DNA from 3 places in the Enterobacter sp. C3_dUdeg genome. Region 3 is predicted to be linked to each of the others. Evidence: predicted binding sites of a transcription regulator. Region 3 holds the regulator's gene; each other region holds the start of a gene.
The links. The regulator sigma-54, encoded in region 3, starts transcription at its own class of promoters, with help from an activator protein. The targets are predictions, from matches to a motif close to GTTGGCACANNTTTCGCTNT.

Region 1 (6,623 bases), on a different contig from region 3:
TTGCCGTTTTGCTGTTTATCAGGCGTTATACGCATTCTCGCCGTGGCTGTTGACGTCCAGGCCTTCGCGCTCCTGCTCTTCCGGTACGCGCAGACCCACCGTCATATCCGCCAGCTTATAGCCAATGAAGGCCACAACGGCAGACCAGACAACGGTGATTGCAATACTTTCCAGCTGCACCAGCACCTGATGAACCATGGTCACGCCTTCTGCGTAGCCCACGCCACCGAGCGACTTCGCGGCAAAGATACCGGTCATGATACAACCCACGATGCCGCACACGCCGTGAACACCAAACACATCGCATGGGTCGTCAACGCGCAGCACACGTTTCAGTGCGGTCACGCCCCACAGACCCGCCAGACCGGACACCAGACCGACCAGCAGCGCGCCACCCACGCCGACATAACCACACGCTGGCGTAATGCCAACCAGACCGGCAATGGCACCCGAGCAGGCACCCAGCAGTGACGGTTTACCGCGTACCGCCCACTCGCCAAACACCCAGGAGAGGATTGCACCCGCCGTGGCCACAACGGTGTTCACGAAGGCCAGCGCGGCGATTTCGTTTGCTGCACTTGCCGAGCCGGCGTTGAAGCCAAACCAGCCAAAGTAGAGGATAGCCGTACCGGTAAACACCATCGGCAGGTTGTGCGGTTTAAACGCTTCTTTACCGAAGCCCACGCGTTTGCCAATCAGGTAGGCACCCACCAGACCCGCTACCGCGGCGTTGATGTGTACAACGGTACCGCCCGCGAAGTCCAGCGCGCCGTGCGTTGCCAGCAGACCGCCACCCCAGACCATGTGCGCAATCGGCACATAGGAGAGCGTCATCCAGACCACCACGAAGATCAGCACGGCAGAGAAACGGATACGCTCGGCGAGCGCGCCCACAATCAGCCCGACGGTAATACAGGCGAAGGAGCCCTGGAACGCAACGTGGATGTACTGATAGAAACTGCCCATCAGCGCGGTCAGCTCAATATTTTTCAGCATCACCCAGTCGAAGTTACCAAAGAACGCGTTGCCCGTACCGAACGCCAGCGAGTAACCGTAAACCACCCACAGCACGCAGACCAGTGCGAACGTCACGGCAACCTGCGTCAGCATGGAGAGAACGTTTTTGCCACGGATCAGGCCGCCGTAGAACAGCGCAATGCCCGGAATTGACATGAACAGCACCAGCGCGGTGCTGATCATCATAAAGGCGTTATCGGCTTTGTCGACCACCGCAGGGGTAGCAGCCAGCGCCAGGCCCGGCAGCAGCGCCAGCGAACCCAGACCCGTTTTAAGTGTTGCTATCTTCATTTTCTCGATCCCTATCACTGTGTGCCAGGCGTTATTTACAATGCCGCTTCGTCAGATTCGCCGGTACGGATGCGAATGACGCGCTGCAGTTCGGCAACGAAAATTTTGCCGTCGCCAATTTTGCCGGTATAGGCCGCTTTGCTAATGACATCAATGACTTCATCAAGCTGATCGTCAGCAATCGCGACATCAATTTTTACTTTTGGCAGAAAGTTAACGCTGTATTCCGCCCCGCGATAAAGCTCGGCATGACCCTTCTGACGACCAAAGCCTTTCACTTCGGTGACAGTCAGTCCCTGAATACCCATTGAAGACAACGCTTCACGCACGTCTTCGAGTTTGAATGGTTTGATTACAACCGTAACCAGCTTCATAGATCCCCTCCAGTCAGAATTCGGTAATGGCCGCAGCTTACGCAGAAGGTATTGCAAGGGGTGTGCCAGAAATGAAAACGAGGGGGAACGGCGGCGCACAGAGCATTACGCGGCCGTAATAAACGAACAGGCGAAAAAAAACGCACCATGCCGGTGCAGGGTGCGTTTCAGTTTTGCACCAACAGGAATGACTGTTAGCGCGTCGCCTCATTTTGGTGCATCAGGCGCTAAGCGACTCTTCATCACGCACGCTGGCCGCCAGCTCCTCGCCCGCCAGCTGCAGCTGGTACATCTGCCAGTAGCGCCCTTTTGCTTCCAGCAGTTCACGGTGCGTACCGCGTTCAACGGCCTGTCCGCGATGTAGCACCAGAATGGTATCGGCATCGACGATGGTGGAAAGACGGTGGGCAATCACCACCAGCGTCGTATGGTCGCGTACGGCGGCCAGCGCCTGCTGAATGGCCTGTTCGGTGCCGGAGTCAATACTGGCCGTGGCTTCATCCAGAATCAGTATCTGCGGCGTTTCAATCAGCACCCGCGCCATCGCCAGGAGCTGCTTTTGCCCGACGGAGAGATTGTTCCCCTGCTCGCCCAGTTTGGTATTGATCCCATCGCTAAACCCGCGCGCCAGCTCTGCCAGCTGCACTTTTTCCAGCACGTCCCAGACCTGCTCCTGGGAGTAGTCTCGCCCCAGGGTCACGTTGGCGTAGAAGGTATCGGCCAGCACGACCGGATCCTGCTGCACCATCGCGACGCCTTTACGCAACACGGTGTGGCTGAGAGACGCGAGCGGGCGCCCATCGAGGCGGATTTCGCCGTGCGTGACCGGGTAATAGCCCATCAACAGGCTGGCAAGCGTGCTCTTACCGCTGCCGGTATGCCCTACCAGCGCCACGAAACCGCGCGACGGAACGTCAAGCGTGATGTCCTGCAGCACCAGCCGGTCTTCGCGATAGGCAAACGAGACGTTATCAAAGGCGATAGTCCCGCTTTGCAGAGGTCGCTCGTCATTGCCGTAGGCCTGGCGCGGCCTGTCCATCAGCTCAAACACGCGCTCACCGGCGACCACCGCCTGCTGCAGCATCGATTGCTGGGTGGTAAGCTCGATCAACGGCTCGTTAAGACGCCCGAGATAGCTGATAAAGGCGTACAGCACGCCCACTTCAATCGTACCGTTTGAGCTCAGCCCAAAGAGCATCAGCAGCCCGCAAAGCACCAGCGCCGAGAAAAGGCTCAGCAGCGGACGCAGCAGGAAACCATCAAGCCGCAGCGTCTGCATACGCGCCATGTAGTGCGAACGGCTGGCTTCCCCCATGCGTTCGCCAAAGCGCGCCTGCTGGCGGAACTGCTGGATGACGCTCATGCCGTTGATCACTTCGTTGAAGCCATCGTTAATGTCGGCCAGATACGCGCGCACCCGACGCACGATCGGCGTGCTGTAGCGCTGGTAAATGACCATGACAATCAGCACCGCCGGGAAGATGGTGATCGCCACCAGCGCCATGCGCCAGTCGAGGCTGAACATCGCCACCAGCATCGCGCCAATCAGCGCCGCGCTGCGTAACACCGTCGCGACCACGGTAACGTACAGATCGCGGATTACCTCGGTATCGTTGGTCACGCGCGAAATCACCTGCCCGACCGGCTGGATATCAAACTCGCTGAGCGGCTGGCGAAGCGCCGCGTCCATCACATCCGTACGCAGCTGCTGAACAACGCCCACGGCAGCACGGTTAAACAGCAGCGACTGCGCATAGTGCAGCCCTGCCGCCGCCAGCTGCAGGCCAACGTAGGCCACGCCTAAGCCCGCCACCAGCCCCAGCGGAAGGTAGCTTTTGGCAACCATGTTGTCGATAAAATAGCTGATGAGCAGCGGACCGCTCACTTCAGCAATCGCCGCAATCCAGAGTAGAAGCACGGCCACGGAGAGCGGTTTACGCCACGGCGAGCCGTAGGCCAGCAGACGCTTGAGCGTCGGCCACATCGTTCCGAGCTTACGCATTGGCGGCCTCCTCATCCTGCTCCGGCGCATCATCCAGCGCCGCCTCAAGCTGTTGATAGCGGTACATATCGCGATACCAGCCCGGCTGCTCGGCAAGGGTTTCATGCTGCCCGCGCTGGGCAATGTGCCCGTGCTGTAAGACCACAATTTCGCTGGCTTCGGTGAGCGCCGACAAGCGGTGGGCGCTGATAATCACCGTGCGTCCGTCGCCCCACTGGCGCAGGTTATGCAGAATTTGATGCTCGGTACGGCCGTCCACGGCGGAAAGCGCATCATCCAGGATCAGAATTTCAGCATTCAGCAGCAGCGCGCGGGCAATCGAGATACGCTGCTTTTGCCCGCCGGACAGCATGACGCCGCGTTCCCCGACTTCCGTTTCGTACCCCTGCGGCAGACGCAAAATATCATCATGAACGCTGGCCAGACGCGCCACATGTTCAATTTCTTCCTGCGTCGCCCCGGGGCGTCCCAGGGCAATGTTGTTCGCCACGGTGTCCGAAAATAAAAACGGCGTCTGGCTGACGACCGCCAGGCGACCGCGCCACTCGTCCAGCAGCAGTCTGGTCAGGGGAATATCGTGGAAGCGGATATCGCCCTCGGTGACGTCAAAGTGGCGCTGAAGCAGAGAGAGCACGGTACTTTTGCCGGATCCCGTAGGGCCGCAGATCCCCAGCATCTGGCCCGGCTGAAGCGTAAAGCTAACGTTCTCCAGCACCGGATGCTCCGTATGCGGATAGACAAACTTGCGGACGTCGACGGTCATGACGCCGCGCCCTTCCGGTACGGCCTCGCTACCGTCGATGACCACCGGCGCTTCGGCCAGCATGGCGCGAATGCGGCTGTAGGCGGCGCTGCCGCGCTCCACGATGTTAAACATCCAGGCCAGCGCCAGCATCGGCCAGATCATGAGCCCCAGATACATCGCAAAGCTGGTCAATTGCCCCAGGGTAAGCGTGCCCTGCACCACCATCCAGCTTCCGCCGCCAATCGCCAGCATATTTGCCATGCCGATTGCGATATAAATCGTCGGGTCAAAACGGGCGTCGATACGCGCGACGCGCATGTTTTTCGCCCCCGTGTCTGCCGCATCGGCGGCAAACAGCGCAGACTGACGGTCTTCCAGGCCAAACGCTTTGATCATGCGGATGCTGGTCATGCTCTCCTGGGTGCGATCGTTCAGAGACGAAAACGCCGCCTGCGCCAGCTTAAAGCGCTCGTGCAGCTGTTCGCCATAGCGATTGATCGCCAGCGCCATGATCGGCATCGGCAGCAGGGCGAGCAGGGTCAGCTGCCAGCTGATCTGCGTGGACATAACGATCAGCACCGCACAGCCCATCACCAGCGAGTCCACCAGCGTCAGCACTCCTTCCCCGGCGGCAAAGACCACGCGATCGACGTCGTTCGTCGCGCGGGCGATGAGATCCCCGGTGCGATGACGAAGATAAAATTCGGGATGCTGTCGGCTCAGCTGGCGGTAAAAATCTTCACGTAGCTCAACGGCCAGCTGATAGGACGCACCAAACAGCAGCACGCGCCAGACGTAGCGCAGCAGATAAACAATGACCGCCGTCAGCACCAGCGTGCCGACCCACATCAACACCCGTGCGGTGGTGTAATGCTGCTCGGTGACGCCATCCACGACGTACCCCACCACTTTCGGCGGGATCAGCTGCAGGATGGCAATAATAATAAGCAGGGCGACTGCACCGAGGTAGCGTTGCCACTCCCGACGAAAGTACCAGCTTAGTTGGGCAAATAATCGCACGCGGTTTGTTCCTGAAGGTATTTTACGAAGTTATTCAATGGGTAATGCTGTGGTGTATTTAATCTGTTCCATGGCAAAGCTTGAGGTGACGTCCGACAAACCCGGAACGCTGTTCACCAGCCGCTTGTAGAAATCATCATAGCGCTTCATGTCGGCCACCTGGACGCGCATCAGGTAATCATACTCTCCGGCCATACGCCAGAAACCGAGCACCTCGGGCATCTCAGACACCTGAGTAACGAAGCGGCAATACCACTCGCTGCTGTGATGCTGGGTTTTTATCAGCACAAATGCCGTCAGCCCAAGCCCCAGTTTTTCGGGATCTAACAACGCGACGCGCCCCAGAAGAATGCCGTCATCTTCCAGCTTCTTAAGCCGCTTCCAGCACGGAGTGGTGGTCAGATTAACGGCATCTGCCAGCGCCTGCAAAGAGAGGGTACAGTCATTTTGCAGCAATGAAAGGAGCTTGCGGTCAATTTTATCTAGCATACCCACCTCACAGAGAAAATTTTTCTCTCTTCATTCTATTTTAAAGGCCAGATAGCAACAATTTTTTCTGTGCTTTTCGCTATCCTAGGCACAAAATGACAAACGGATAACGATGATGAATAGCACCTGGGTTAAACATGCGATCAGCGAAATCAATGCCGACTATCAGCGCTCGGCGGATACGCACCTGATTCGCCTTTCCCTGCCGGGATTTGACGGCATTCAGCTCTATCTGAAAGATGAAAGCACCCATCCCACCGGTAGCCTGAAGCATCGCCTGGCGCGTTCGCTGTTTTTATACGGTTTATGTAACGGCTGGATTAAAGAAGGCACCACTATTATTGAATCTTCGTCCGGTTCAACGGCGGTGTCAGAAGCCTATTTCGCCCGCCTGCTGGGCCTGCCGTTTATCGCGGTAATGCCGTCCTGCACCGCAAAACGCAAAATCGAACAGATCGAATTTTACGGCGGACGCTGCCACTTTGTGGAAAGCGCCTGCGAAATCTACGCCGCCTCCGAAATGCTGGCCCGTGAGCTGAACGGCCACTATATGGACCAGTTCACCTTCGCCGAGCGCGCGACCGACTGGCGCGGCAATAACAACATTGCCGACAGTATTTTCCGCCAGATGACCCACGAACCGCATCCGGTTCCGTCCTGTATCGTCATGAGCGCCGGTACCGGC
Region 2 (6,623 bases), on a different contig from region 3:
CTCCAGGTTCTGGTGGGTCGCGGCGATAATGCGCACATCCACCTTCACCGGCGCATAGCCGCCCACGCGATAAAACTGCCCGTCGGCCAGCACGCGCAGCAGGCGGGTCTGGACATCCAGCGGCATATCGCCAATTTCATCCAGGAACAGCGTACCGCCGTCAGCCTGTTCGAACCGCCCCTGGCGAATGGTATTGGCGCCGGTAAATGCCCCTTTTTCATGGCCGAACAGTTCGGACTCAATCAAATCCTTCGGGATCGCCGCCATATTCAGGGCGATGAACGGCGCTTTTGCCCGTGGACTATGGCGATGCAATGCATGCGCCACAAGCTCTTTACCGGTTCCCGATTCACCGTTAATCAATACGCTAATGGACGAGCGGGACAAACGGCCAATAATGCGAAACACGTCCTGCATCGCCGGCGCTTCACCGATGATGTCTGTCGTTGGCCCAAAATCGGGCGCGTGGCGCGGCTGTTGCTGCTCCTGATAATGGCTAATCGCGCGCTCAACCAGCGCCACCGCTTCGTCGATATCAAAGGGTTTGGGCAGGTAATCAAACGCCCCTTGCTGATAGGCGCTCACTGCGGCATCCAGATCGGAGTGCGCAGTCATTATGATGACCGGAAGCATAGGGTGGCGTTGTTTGATCTGCTTTAACAGCGCCAGCCCGTCCATGCCCGGCATACGGATATCCGAAAGCAGAACATCTGGCGTTTTGGTGGTGAGTGCGTCGAGCACTTCGCTGCCGCTCTCAAACGTCGTGCAGCTTAATCCTGCCCCAGTGAGCGCGCGTTCAAGCACCCAACGGATGGAGCTATCGTCATCGACTACCCAGACTATCCCTCGTTGCATAAACGTCACCTTTATTTTTTAATCGGCAGGAAAACCGAAAACTCGGTATGTCCCGGCCAACTGGTAAATTCAATTTTCCCGGAGTGTTGATCGATCAAACTGCGGGCAATGGATAAGCCCAGGCCGGTCCCGCCTTCGCGACCGCTTACCATCGGGTAGAACAGGGTGTCCTGCAAATGCGATGGAATGCCGGGCCCGTTATCCTCAACGTCGATTCGGGCCGCCAGCCGGTAGCGCACGCCGTGTAACGTGAGCTGGAAGGCGGTGCGGGTGCGTAAAATAATCTCGCCGCCTTCAGGCCCAAGCGCCTGCAGGGCATTACGCACAATATTCAACAGGACCTGCTCAATCTGGTCCGGGTCGTGGGCCAGTTCCGGCAGGCTTGGATCGTAATCACGTACCAGCGTGACGTTCTCCGGCAGCTCCATTGAGACGAGCTTCACCACCCGCTCAGCCACTTTATGGATGCTTTCAGTAACGTGCATTCCCGGCTGCTGCGGACCGAGAAGACGGTCTACCAGATTCCGCAGACGGTCCGCCTGCTCAATGATGACGTTGGTATATTCCGCCAGCGCGGGATCGGGCAGCGCCTTGGTCAGAAGCTGCGCCGCGCCGCGTAATCCACCCAGCGGGTTTTTGATTTCATGCGCCAGGCCCCGCACCAGGTCACGGGCGGCAATCTGCTGCGCGTGCTGAAGCTGCTCCTGGCTCAGTCGACGCTGATTATCCATCGGCGCCATTTCCAGCAGGATCAGGCCTTCGGGAAGACGTTGCGCGGTTAGCGACAGAATGTGCGAGCGCCCGTCGATCACCAGCGTCACTTCGTTATCGGTAAACCCCTGGCCGGCCTGCAAACTTTCCTGCATCAGGCCAATATTCAGTGAAAAATAGCTCAGGAGTTCAGGAAGCGGGGTGCCGAACAGTTTACGTGCGCTTTGGGCGAGCAGCTGCTGCGCGGCCGGGTTGGCGTAATGAACGGCCAGCTCGTCATCGACCAGCAATATGCTGTTAATCAAAGAATTGAGGATCTGCCCAGCATCGGGCAGCGTGCCAGTTGCCATTCAGCAGTCTCCTGGAGTCGTTTGCACTAATTTTGTGCAGTATAGCGTTTTCGGCGTAAAAAGCGCGTGAGATCAGGTTGTTGGTGGAGAAAAAAGCCCATCCGGAGATGGGCTAAAAGTTTCCACGGCAACTACCCCCGGCGCTTATCACGCCGGGTAAAACAACTTTAATTAAACGCTGTAGTACAGCTCGAACTCTACCGGGTGTGGCGTCATACGCACGCGGTCGTTCTCTTCCATACGCAGGGCGATGTAAGCATCGATAGCGTCGTCAGTGAATACGCCACCTGCAGTCAGGAACTCGCGGTCTGCGTCCAGCGCCTGCAGGGCTTCTTCCAGAGAGCCAGCAACCTGTGGGATCTCTTTCGCTTCTTCTGGCGGCAGGTCGTACAGGTTTTTGTCCATCGCTTCGCCCGGGTGGATCTTGTTCTTGATACCGTCCAGACCGGCCATCAGCAGTGCTGCGAAGCACAGGTATGGGTTAGCCGCTGGGTCCGGGAAGCGAACTTCGATACGACGTGCTTTAGGAGAAGCCACCACCGGGATACGGATAGAAGCAGAACGGTTACGTGCAGAGTAGGCCAGCATCACTGGCGCTTCGTAGCCCGGGACCAGACGCTTGTAGGAGTTCGTGGTTGGGTTCGCCAGGGCGTTGATCGCTTTAGCGTGTTTGATAACACCACCGATGTAATACAGCGCCTGCTCGGACAGACCGGCATATTTGTCGCCAGAGAACAGGTTGGTACCGTTCTTGGACAGAGACATGTGGCAGTGCATACCGGAACCGTTATCGCCAAACATTGGTTTTGGCATGAAGGTCGCGGTTTTACCGAAACGGTGCGCAACGTTGTGCACAACGTATTTGTAGATCTGAATTTCGTCCGCTTTTTTGGTCATGGTGTTGAAGCGGGTTGCCACTTCGTTCTGACCAGCAGTCGCCACTTCGTGGTGGTGAGCTTCAACAACCAGGCCCATCTCTTCCATCACCAGACACATAGTGGAACGAATGTCCTGTGCAGAGTCGACCGGAGGAACCGGGAAGTAACCGCCTTTCACGCCAGGACGGTGACCTTTGTTACCGCCTTCGTATTTGGTGGAGGAGTTCCATGCACCTTCGATGTCGTCGATAGCCACGTGGGAGCCAGAAATAGAGGCACCGAAGCGGATGTCATCGAACAGGAAGAATTCTGGCTCTGGCCCGAACAGAACGGTGTCTGCGATGCCGGTAGAACGCAGGTACTCTTCAGCGCGTTTCGCGATAGAACGTGGGTCGCGGTCGTAGCCCTGCAGCGTGCCTGGCTCGAGGATGTCGCAACGGATGATCAGGGTTGGTTCTTCGAAGAACGGATCAATGACCGCAGTGGTCGCGTCTGGCATCAGAACCATGTCGGATTCGTTAATGCCTTTCCAGCCACCAATGGAGGAGCCGTCAAACATTTTGCCTTCTTCAAAGAATTCGGCGTTCACCTGATGAGCAGGGATTGTGACGTGCTGTTCTTTACCTTTGGTATCGGTGAAGCGCAGATCAACAAACTTCACTTCATGTTCGTTCAGCATCGTCAAAACGTGTTCAGCGGACATACTTAACTCTCCAGATTGGTCATTGTCGTCGTGGTAACGAGGTCTTCAATTTCTGTTTGTACTGGCTGGTGCCATGTATTTTTTATAAAGCGAAATCTGTGCCAACTTTTAAATCACCCCAAAAAGGCGTTATCATGCGCACCATAGTGCAAAAGGGCTGCACCACAATGGATTTGTTGCACCAGTATGGTGCTTCAATGTGAACATTGAGCACCATATTGGTGCAATTTACGTTAAAGTGCCCTTTTACCGCTCCGTGAAAGCGATCACAAAGCATCTCTGCAATACTTGTTTGCGGGGGATGTTTGTGATCCTGTTTTGTAGTGCGATTAATCCGTGTACAATAACGCGCTATTTCTAAATGCCTGAGGCAAAGTTGTGATCGAAAATTTGCGTAACATCGCCATCATCGCGCACGTTGACCATGGTAAAACTACCCTGGTCGACAAGCTGCTGCAGCAATCCGGTACGTTTGATGCGCGTGCCGAAACCCAAGAACGCGTGATGGACTCCAACGATTTGGAGAAAGAGCGTGGGATTACCATCCTCGCGAAAAACACCGCGATTAAATGGAATGACTACCGTATCAACATCGTTGATACCCCAGGGCACGCCGACTTCGGTGGTGAAGTTGAACGTGTAATGTCCATGGTAGACTCCGTTCTGCTGGTCGTTGACGCAATGGATGGCCCAATGCCACAGACGCGCTTCGTGACCAAAAAAGCTTTTGCCCATGGTCTGAAGCCAATCGTTGTTATCAACAAAGTTGACCGCCCTGGCGCGCGTCCTGACTGGGTTGTTGACCAGGTCTTCGACCTGTTCGTTAACCTCGACGCGACCGACGAGCAGCTGGACTTCCCTATCGTTTACGCCTCTGCGCTGAACGGTATCGCAGGTCTGGACCACGAAGACATGGCTGAAGACATGACCCCGCTGTATCAGGCGATTGTTGACCGTGTTCCTGCACCAAACGTCGATCTCGACGGCACCCTGCAGATGCAGATCTCTCAGCTCGACTACAACAACTACGTTGGCGTAATCGGCATTGGTCGTATCAAGCGCGGTAAAGTGAAGCCTAACCAGCAGGTTACTATCATCGATAGCGAAGGCAAAACCCGTAACGGTAAAGTCGGTAAAGTACTGACTCACCTGGGTCTTGAGCGTATCGAGAGTGACGTTGCGGAAGCGGGCGACATCATCGCTATCACCGGTCTGGGTGAACTGAACATCTCCGACACCATCTGCGATCCGCAGAACGTCGAAGCGCTGCCAGCCCTGTCCGTTGATGAACCAACCGTATCCATGTTCTTCAACGTCAACACCTCTCCGTTCTGTGGTAAAGAAGGTAAATTCGTTACCTCTCGTCAGATCCTTGACCGCCTGAACAAAGAGCTGGTGCACAACGTTGCGTTGCGCGTTGAAGAAACCCAGGATGCCGATGCATTCCGCGTTTCTGGTCGTGGTGAGCTGCACCTGTCTGTTCTGATCGAAAACATGCGTCGTGAAGGTTTCGAAATGGCGGTTTCCCGTCCGAAAGTAATCTTCCGCGAAATCGACGGCCGTAAACAAGAGCCGTTCGAAAACGTAACGCTGGACGTTGAAGAGCAGCACCAGGGTTCTGTGATGCAGGCTCTGGGTGAGCGTAAAGGCGACCTGAAAAACATGAATCCAGATGGCAAAGGCCGCGTACGTCTCGACTACGTGATCCCAAGCCGTGGTCTGATCGGCTTCCGTTCAGAGTTCATGACCATGACCTCCGGTACCGGTCTGCTGTACTCCACCTTCAGCCACTACGACGACGTTCGTCCGGGCGAAGTGGGCCAGCGTAACAACGGCGTGCTGATCTCCAACGGTCAGGGTAAAGCGGTTGCGTTTGCGCTGTTCGGTCTGCAGGATCGCGGCAAGCTGTTCCTGGGTCACGGTGCTGAAGTTTACGAAGGCCAGATCATCGGTATTCACAGTCGTTCTAACGACCTGACCGTAAACTGCCTGACCGGTAAGAAACTGACCAACATGCGTGCGTCCGGTACTGACGAAGCAACGGTTCTGGTTCCACCGATCAAGATGACTCTGGAGCAGGCTCTGGAATTCATCGATGATGACGAACTGGTAGAAGTGACTCCACAGTCAATTCGTATCCGTAAACGTCACCTGACCGAGAACGACCGTAAACGTGCTATGCGCGGTGCGAAAGAAGAGTAATACGGTCAATCCGTAGGCCGGGTAAGCGTGAGCGCCACCCGGCAACTAAAAAGCCGCTGATCTCTCAGCGGCTTTTTTATTCGATGATCGCCAGAATTCTTCATTACCTGGGGCGTTATGTCCCGAAGCTATCTCTTTCCTGCGAAATTCAGGGATTAGGGTAACTCTGCTCCATTTATCACGAACACCCGATCTGCCGATGCAATCGTGGTTTCGCGATGCGCGATAATAATCCTGGTGATGTTCATCTCCTGTATAGACTGATTGACCTGACTTTCACTGGTTTTATCAAGGTGGCTGGTCGCCTCGTCCATGAATAAAATACCCGGTTTGCGGTATAATGCCCGGGCAATATAAATCCGCTGTTTTTGACCCCCGGACAACCCTTCCCCAAGTTCACCAATCAGTGTCTCGTAACCCATTGGTAGCTTTAAAATGTCATTATGAATATGGCTTGCGATGGCGCATTGCACCATCCACTGCTCGTCAATGTCAGGCCGAAAACCGGCGATATTCTCTTTGATAGAGCCTGAAAACAACTTATCTTCCTGCATGATACAGGCAATGCGTTCAGCATAATGCTCAAAACCAAGTTGCTTAATATCAATGCCATTAATTCGGACGCAGCCGTTCGACGGTTCGAATAAACCGCACAACACTTTCATCAAGGTGCTTTTACCTGCACCCGATACGCCCGTAATAGCAATACTCTCCCCGGCATGAATGGTCAGATTCAGTTTGCTGAATATAGGGTCCGCATGGTTATCATAACGGTAGGTCAGATCCTGAGTTTCGAGCGTTAAGGCTCCGTGTGGTAAACGCAGCGGGCTGGTGGCCGTTGAAGAAGATGCTTCCTGCAGCGCAATATCGGCTACGCGTTCATTATGTAAGTTGATGAGCTTCAGCTGAATGATAAAGTTGATC
Region 3 (6,623 bases):
ACGATGAAGACATCAGCCTTCTGCCGCTGCACGCGCGCGCGCGTCGCGGGATCGGCTACCTGCCGCAGGAAGCCTCCATTTTCCGTCGTCTTAGCGTTTACGATAACCTGATGGCGGTCCTGGAAATTCGTAACGATCTGACCAGCGAACAGCGTCAGGATCGTGCCAACGAGTTGATGGAAGAGTTCCACATTGAGCATCTGCGCGACAGCCTCGGTCAGGCACTCTCCGGGGGTGAACGCCGTCGTGTTGAGATTGCACGTGCGCTGGCCGCAAACCCGAAATTTATCCTTCTGGATGAACCGTTTGCCGGCGTTGACCCGATCTCGGTTATCGACATTAAACGCATCATTGAACACCTGCGTGACAGCGGGCTTGGCGTACTGATCACCGACCACAACGTCCGTGAAACGCTGGCCGTGTGTGAACGCGCGTATATTGTCAGCCAGGGCAATCTGATCGCCCACGGTACGCCGCAGCAGATCCTCGAAGACGATCATGTTAAGCGCGTCTATCTTGGGGAAGACTTCAGACTCTGATAGGGTAGAGGTAACGTAACGCCGAACCGGAGAAAAATGCTCTGAACATGAAGCAAGGTTTGCAATTAAGGCTCAGCCAACAACTGGCAATGACGCCGCAGCTACAGCAGGCAATTCGCCTGTTGCAACTGTCCACGTTAGAACTTCAGCAGGAGCTCCAGCAGGCGCTGGACAGCAACCCCCTGCTGGAACAAACCGATCTTCATGACGAGGTAGATACTCAGCAGTCACAGGATACAGAAGCGCTCGACACCGCGGATGCACTCGAACAAAAAGAGATGCCCGACGAGCTACCGCTGGATGCCAGCTGGGATGAAATCTACACCGCCGGAACCCCTTCCGGTACGCGTGCAGACTACCAGGATGATGAGCTACCGGTCTATCAGGGAGAAACCACCCAGTCGCTGCAGGATTACCTGATGTGGCAGGTGGAACTTACCCCCTTCTCCGATACCGACCGCGCGATTGCCACCTCAATTGTCGATGCCGTTGACGACACCGGCTATTTGACCGTCACGCTGGACGATATCCTGGAAAGCATGGGCGACGAAGAGATTGAACTTGAGGAGATCGAAGCCGTTCTGAAGCGCATCCAGCGTTTCGATCCGGTAGGCGTGGCCGCAAAAGATCTGCGCGACTGCCTGCTGATCCAGCTTTCTCAGTTCAGCAAAGAGACGCCATGGCTCGACGAGGCGCGCTTAATCATCAGCGATCATCTGGATCTGTTGGCCAACCACGATTTCCGCAGCCTGATGCGCGTCACGCGCCTGAAGGAAGAGGTGCTGAAAGAAGCGGTGAATCTGATCCAGTCACTCGATCCGCGCCCGGGACAGTCGATCCAGACCAGCGAGCCCGAGTACGTCATCCCGGACGTGCTGGTGAGAAAACACAATGACCGCTGGGTCGTTGAACTGAATTCAGACAGCATCCCTCGCCTGCAAATCAACCAGCAGTATGCCTCCATGTGCACCAGCGCGCGTAACGACTCCGACAATCAATATATTCGTAGCAATCTTCAGGAAGCGCGATGGCTGATCAAAAGTCTGGAAAGCCGAAATGATACGCTGCTGCGCGTCAGCCGCTGTATTGTCGAACAGCAGCAGGCGTTCTTTGAGCAGGGCGAAGAGTATATGAAACCGATGGTACTGGCGGATATCGCCCAGGCCGTCGAGATGCATGAATCAACCATTTCCCGTGTCACCACGCAGAAGTATCTGCACAGTCCACGCGGTATATTTGAGCTTAAGTATTTCTTCTCCAGCCATGTGAATACCGAGGGCGGCGGCGAAGCGTCGTCAACGGCCATTCGTGCCCTGGTGAAGAAGTTGATCGCCGCGGAGAACCCCGCGAAGCCACTAAGCGACAGTAAGTTAACCACCATGCTGTCCGATCAGGGTATTATGGTGGCACGTCGTACTGTTGCGAAGTATCGAGAGTCTTTATCCATTCCGCCGTCCAACCAGCGTAAACAGCTGGTCTGACACAACCGATAAGGAAGACACTATGCAGCTCAACATCACTGGACAAAACGTCGAAATTACTGAGGCTTTACGCGACTTCGTGAACGCGAAGTTTGCAAAACTCGAGCAGTATTTCGAAAGGATCAATCAGGTCTATATTGTGTTGAAAGTGGAGAAAGTGACTCATATCTCGGATGCCACCCTGCATGTTAACGGGGGTGAACTGCATGCCAGTGCGGAAGGGCAAGACATGTACGCTGCTATCGACGGCTTGATTGATAAGCTTGCACGACAGCTCAATAAACATAAAGATAAACTGAAACAACACTAATTGTCCGGGCAGTTAACGGGTGCAAGACGGCCTGTTGTGAAACACAACAGGCCATTTGTACAGTTAGCGCTTAGGTGAAATTATGATGAACAACGATTCCGCTCTTCAACTGAGCAATGTCCTTAACCAGGAATGTACCCGCAGTGCGGTTCACTGCCAGAGCAAAAAACGTGCGCTGGAGATCATCAGTGAACTGGCTGCCAAACAGCTGGGCCTGCCGCCGCAGGTGGTGTTCGAAGCGATTCTGACCCGTGAAAAAATGGGCAGTACCGGTATCGGCAACGGCATCGCGATCCCGCACGGCAAACTGGAAGAGGATACCCTGCGTGCCGTTGGTGTGTTTGTGCAGCTTGAAACACCCATCGCCTTCGATGCCATTGATAACCAGCCCGTCGATCTCCTCTTCGCGCTGCTGGTGCCTGCCGACCAGACGAAAACCCATCTGCATACGCTGTCGCTGGTCGCAAAACGTCTGGCCGATAAAACCATTTGCCGTCGACTGCGCTCGGCCCAAAGTGATGAAGAGCTCTATCAAATTATCACTGAAGCAGAAGGCAATCAGGATGATGCATAACCAGGAGATGGCCTTCACATCTGTTGTCCTGAGGAGAAACGGAACATGGTGCTGATGATTGTCAGTGGCCGTTCAGGGTCGGGGAAATCCGTTGCTCTGCGCGCCCTGGAAGACATGGGTTTTTACTGCGTCGATAACCTGCCGGTCGTGTTGTTACCCGACCTGGCACGCACGCTGGCGGAGAGACAAACCTCTGCCGCCGTCAGTATCGACGTTCGTAACATGCCTGAATCGCCAGAGATCTTCGAACAGGCCATGAGCAACCTGCCTGACGCGTTCTCGCCTCAGCTGCTGTTCCTCGATGCAGACCGCAATACGCTGATCCGCCGCTACAGCGATACCCGTCGTTTGCATCCGCTTTCCAGCAAGAACCTCTCTCTGGAGAGCGCTATCGATGAAGAGAGCGACCTGCTGGAGCCGCTGCGTTCTCGTGCCGACCTGATTGTCGACACCTCTGAGATGTCCGTTCACGAGCTGGCGGAAATGCTGCGTACCCGGCTGTTGGGTAAACGCGAGCGCGAACTGACGATGGTGTTCGAATCCTTCGGCTTTAAGCACGGTATTCCGATTGATGCGGATTACGTTTTCGACGTGCGCTTCCTGCCGAACCCGCACTGGGATCCAAAACTGCGTCCAATGACCGGTCTGGATAAGCCGGTGGCGGCGTTCCTCGACCGGCACACAGAAGTACACAATTTTATCTACCAGACGCGAAGCTACCTTGAGCTATGGTTACCTATGCTGGAGACAAACAATCGTAGCTACCTGACGGTGGCGATTGGCTGTACCGGCGGTAAACATCGTTCGGTTTACATCGCCGAACAGCTGGCCGACTATTTCCGCTCGCGCGGGAAGAACGTTCAGTCCCGTCATCGCACGCTGGAAAAACGTAAAACATGACCGTAAAACAAACCGTTGAGATCACCAACAAGCTGGGTATGCATGCACGCCCGGCGATGAAGTTGTTTGAGCTGATGCAGGGTTTCGATGCAGAGGTTCTGCTGCGGAATGACGAAGGCACCGAAGCGGAGGCGAACAGCGTGATTGCGCTGCTGATGCTGGATTCCGCCAAAGGGCGCCAGATTGAAGTAGAAGCCACCGGCCCTCAGGAAGAGGAAGCGCTGGCGGCGGTGATTGCCCTGTTTAACGCAGGGTTCGACGAAGATTAAGGTCTGCTATTCAGGCGGGTAGCGCTGCGCTTACCCGCTCTACATAAGATTATTACGCTGCATAAACTCCTCTCCACCCAGCTGATTCATCTGGCGCATAATCCACGCCTGACGGCTTCGCACATAACCTGATGGGGCACTGGCCTTAAAGCGGATAGGGTTCGGTAACACAGCGGCCAATAGCGCCGCTTCTGACATGCTCAGACGGCTGGCTGGCTTATTGAAATACCGCTGTGCGGCAGCTTCCACGCCAAATATACCGTCGCCAAACTCAGCGACGTTGAGATAGACGGTCAGAATGCGTTTTTTGCTCCAGACCGTTTCCATCCCCAGGGTCAACCCTGCTTCCAGCCCTTTTCGCACCCAGCTTCGACCATCCCACAGAAACAGGTTTTTGGCCGTCTGCTGCGACAAGGTTGATGCCCCGCGCACGCGGTTTTCATGGCGTTCGTTATGGGCTAGCGCCTTCTCAATGGCCGCCACGTCGAACCCCCAGTGCTCCGGGAATTTCTGGTCCTCCGCCGCGATGACCGCCAGCCCCATGAACGGGGAGATCTCGTCCATGCTCACCCAGTCAGAGTGGGCAACGTAGCTGAAATCGCCGCTGAACCACGCGCTAAGCTGGCGCTCAACCATAACGGCAGAGAACGGAACCGGCATAATGCTGAATAAAGCCAGCCCGCCTCCCCAGAATACCGCCAGCACAAGTACGATGCGCAAGAGAAAACGTTTCACCCCTGCGCCTGCGGCAAATTTACGCCTCATTCAGTCAGCACCAGCACGCGAGCCACCAGCTTTTCAATACCTGAGGCCGCCTCAGCGATATTATTCGCCAGCATATAAGCCGGCGTGGTGACAATTTTGTTATCTTCATCAACCACAATGTCATCAACCGGGCACGGAACGTGTTCGCCCCCCATTTCCTCGACGATCTCTGCGGTATCAATATCCGTCCCGATAGTCAGGCGCAGCGGGAAATCAAAAATCCTGGGCAGCATTGCCGGCGCGATGCAGATAAAGCCCTGCGGTTTTCCTGCCGCGTGCATGGCCTGCGACAGCGCCTTTAAATGAGGATCGACCTGACACTCCGCTCCCTGCGCAGCAAAGGTACTGAGATTTTTGGCCGCGCCAAACCCACCCGGCACAATAAGCGCATCAAGCTCTGTAGGGTCTGCCTGAATAAGAGGATGGATATCACCTCGCGCAATACGCGCGGCTTCAATCAGTACATTGCGGGTTTCTGCCATCGGCTCGCCGGTCAGATGATTAATCACATCCGCCTGATTTTTGTCCTGCGCAAAACAAATAACCTCTGCTCCCTGCTTAGCCAGGGCCAGCAGCGTGATTACGGCTTCATGTATTTCAGAACCATCGTAAACACCGCATCCGCTCAGCACGACACCAATCTTTTTCATCATGACAATCCTTTTCTGCAACTTGCTGAAGCACATTAATAATTTTGATTAAAACGCTATGCTTCACACATTTCACTGATTCATGTAACAAACCATTTAAGATTTGCTATCTTATCTGCGTGCGGCCTAAATTTTTCAGGCAGCGCCCTTTCGAAAATAACTTTATAAAACAGGCGCAGCCACGATTTCCCTGGTGTTGGCGCAGTATTCGCGCACCCCGGTTAATCCGGGGTCATTTTTTTCTGGCGTCTACCCAGGCTTTAAGCACCGCCACATCGTTTTGCCACTCTTGTTTCATCTCTTCAACCCAATCACCCACGTTATCTTCCCATGCAGGTAAATCAGGCGACTGAATCTGTTGACCCAGCTGCTGCAGATGGCGTAAGCCGACCGAGCCGGCGGCGCCTTTGATTTTATGTCCTTCTTCGACGATGCCCTTCTGGTCACGAGCCGTCAGGTTTGATTCCAGCACGCTCAGATAGCCCGGCATCATTTTTTCGAACACCGCCAGACCATCGGTAATCAGTTTCGGACCCACCAGATCGATGTACTGCTCCAGCATTGCGGTATCGAGTATCATTTGGGCTTTTGCGCTATCAACAGACGTCATGGTGCTCTCCTCTTCATCACGGGTATCCCAGAACTTCTTAATCATGGCGGTCAGAGCAGGCACCGCCAGCGGCTTGCTGAGTACATCGTCCATACCGGCATCGAGATACTCTTTTTTGTCTTTCAGCACGTTCGCCGTCAGCGCCACCAGCGGCGGCAGCTCGTCGGCCACGTACTGACGCGTCAGCTCACGAGAGATATCCAGCCCGGTCATATCCGGCAGCTGGATATCGAGCAGAACAAGATCGTATTCGCCCGGTTTAAACATCTCCAGCGCGGCCTTACCGGTCATCGCGACATCCACGCTATTGCCCAGTTTTTCCAGCACCGAGCGCGCCACAATCACGTTCAGCTCAATGTCTTCCACCAGCAGGACGTGCAGCGCGGGCAGCGGCATGTCGTCGTTTTCAAAGGTGTCTTCAACCTCCTCCGCCACCGCCGGCGCATGGACCGTTAGCGTGAAGGTTGATCCTTTGCCCGGCTGGCTGACAACGGTGATATCGCCCCCCATGCTCTTCGCCAGCCG

Region 1: the regulator sigma-54 is predicted to act here: its motif matches at 1,733-1,752, upstream of glnK (P-II family nitrogen regulator).
Region 2: the regulator sigma-54 is predicted to act here: its motif matches at 3,584-3,603, upstream of glnA (glutamate--ammonia ligase).

Annotation. Positions count from the first base shown of each region.
Region 1 is NZ_BAAKFX010000002.1:335,548-342,170, forward strand. Features, by position in the region: gene amtB (ammonium transporter AmtB) at 19-1,308, opposite strand; gene glnK (P-II family nitrogen regulator) at 1,344-1,682, opposite strand; gene AC27FC_RS09255 (SmdB family multidrug efflux ABC transporter permease/ATP-binding protein) at 1,903-3,684, opposite strand; gene AC27FC_RS09260 (SmdA family multidrug ABC transporter permease/ATP-binding protein) at 3,677-5,449, opposite strand; gene AC27FC_RS09265 (Lrp/AsnC family transcriptional regulator) at 5,480-5,938, opposite strand; gene AC27FC_RS09270 (PLP-dependent cysteine synthase family protein) at 6,051-6,623, shown strand, end outside.
Region 2 is NZ_BAAKFX010000014.1:11,918-18,540, forward strand. Features, by position in the region: gene glnG (nitrogen regulation protein NR(I)) at 1-855, opposite strand, end outside; gene glnL (nitrogen regulation protein NR(II)) at 867-1,916, opposite strand; gene glnA (glutamate--ammonia ligase) at 2,088-3,497, opposite strand; gene typA (ribosome-dependent GTPase TypA) at 3,876-5,699, shown strand; gene AC27FC_RS20675 (peptidase domain-containing ABC transporter) at 5,855-6,623, opposite strand, start outside.
Region 3 is NZ_BAAKFX010000006.1:117,225-123,847, forward strand. Features, by position in the region: gene lptB (LPS export ABC transporter ATP-binding protein) at 1-539, shown strand, start outside; gene rpoN (RNA polymerase factor sigma-54) at 587-2,020, shown strand; gene hpf (ribosome hibernation promoting factor) at 2,043-2,330, shown strand; gene ptsN (PTS IIA-like nitrogen regulatory protein PtsN) at 2,413-2,904, shown strand; gene rapZ (RNase adapter RapZ) at 2,950-3,804, shown strand; gene npr (PTS phosphocarrier protein NPr) at 3,801-4,073, shown strand; gene mtgA (monofunctional biosynthetic peptidoglycan transglycosylase) at 4,113-4,838, opposite strand; gene elbB (isoprenoid biosynthesis glyoxalase ElbB) at 4,835-5,488, opposite strand; gene arcB (aerobic respiration two-component sensor histidine kinase ArcB) at 5,721-6,623, opposite strand, start outside.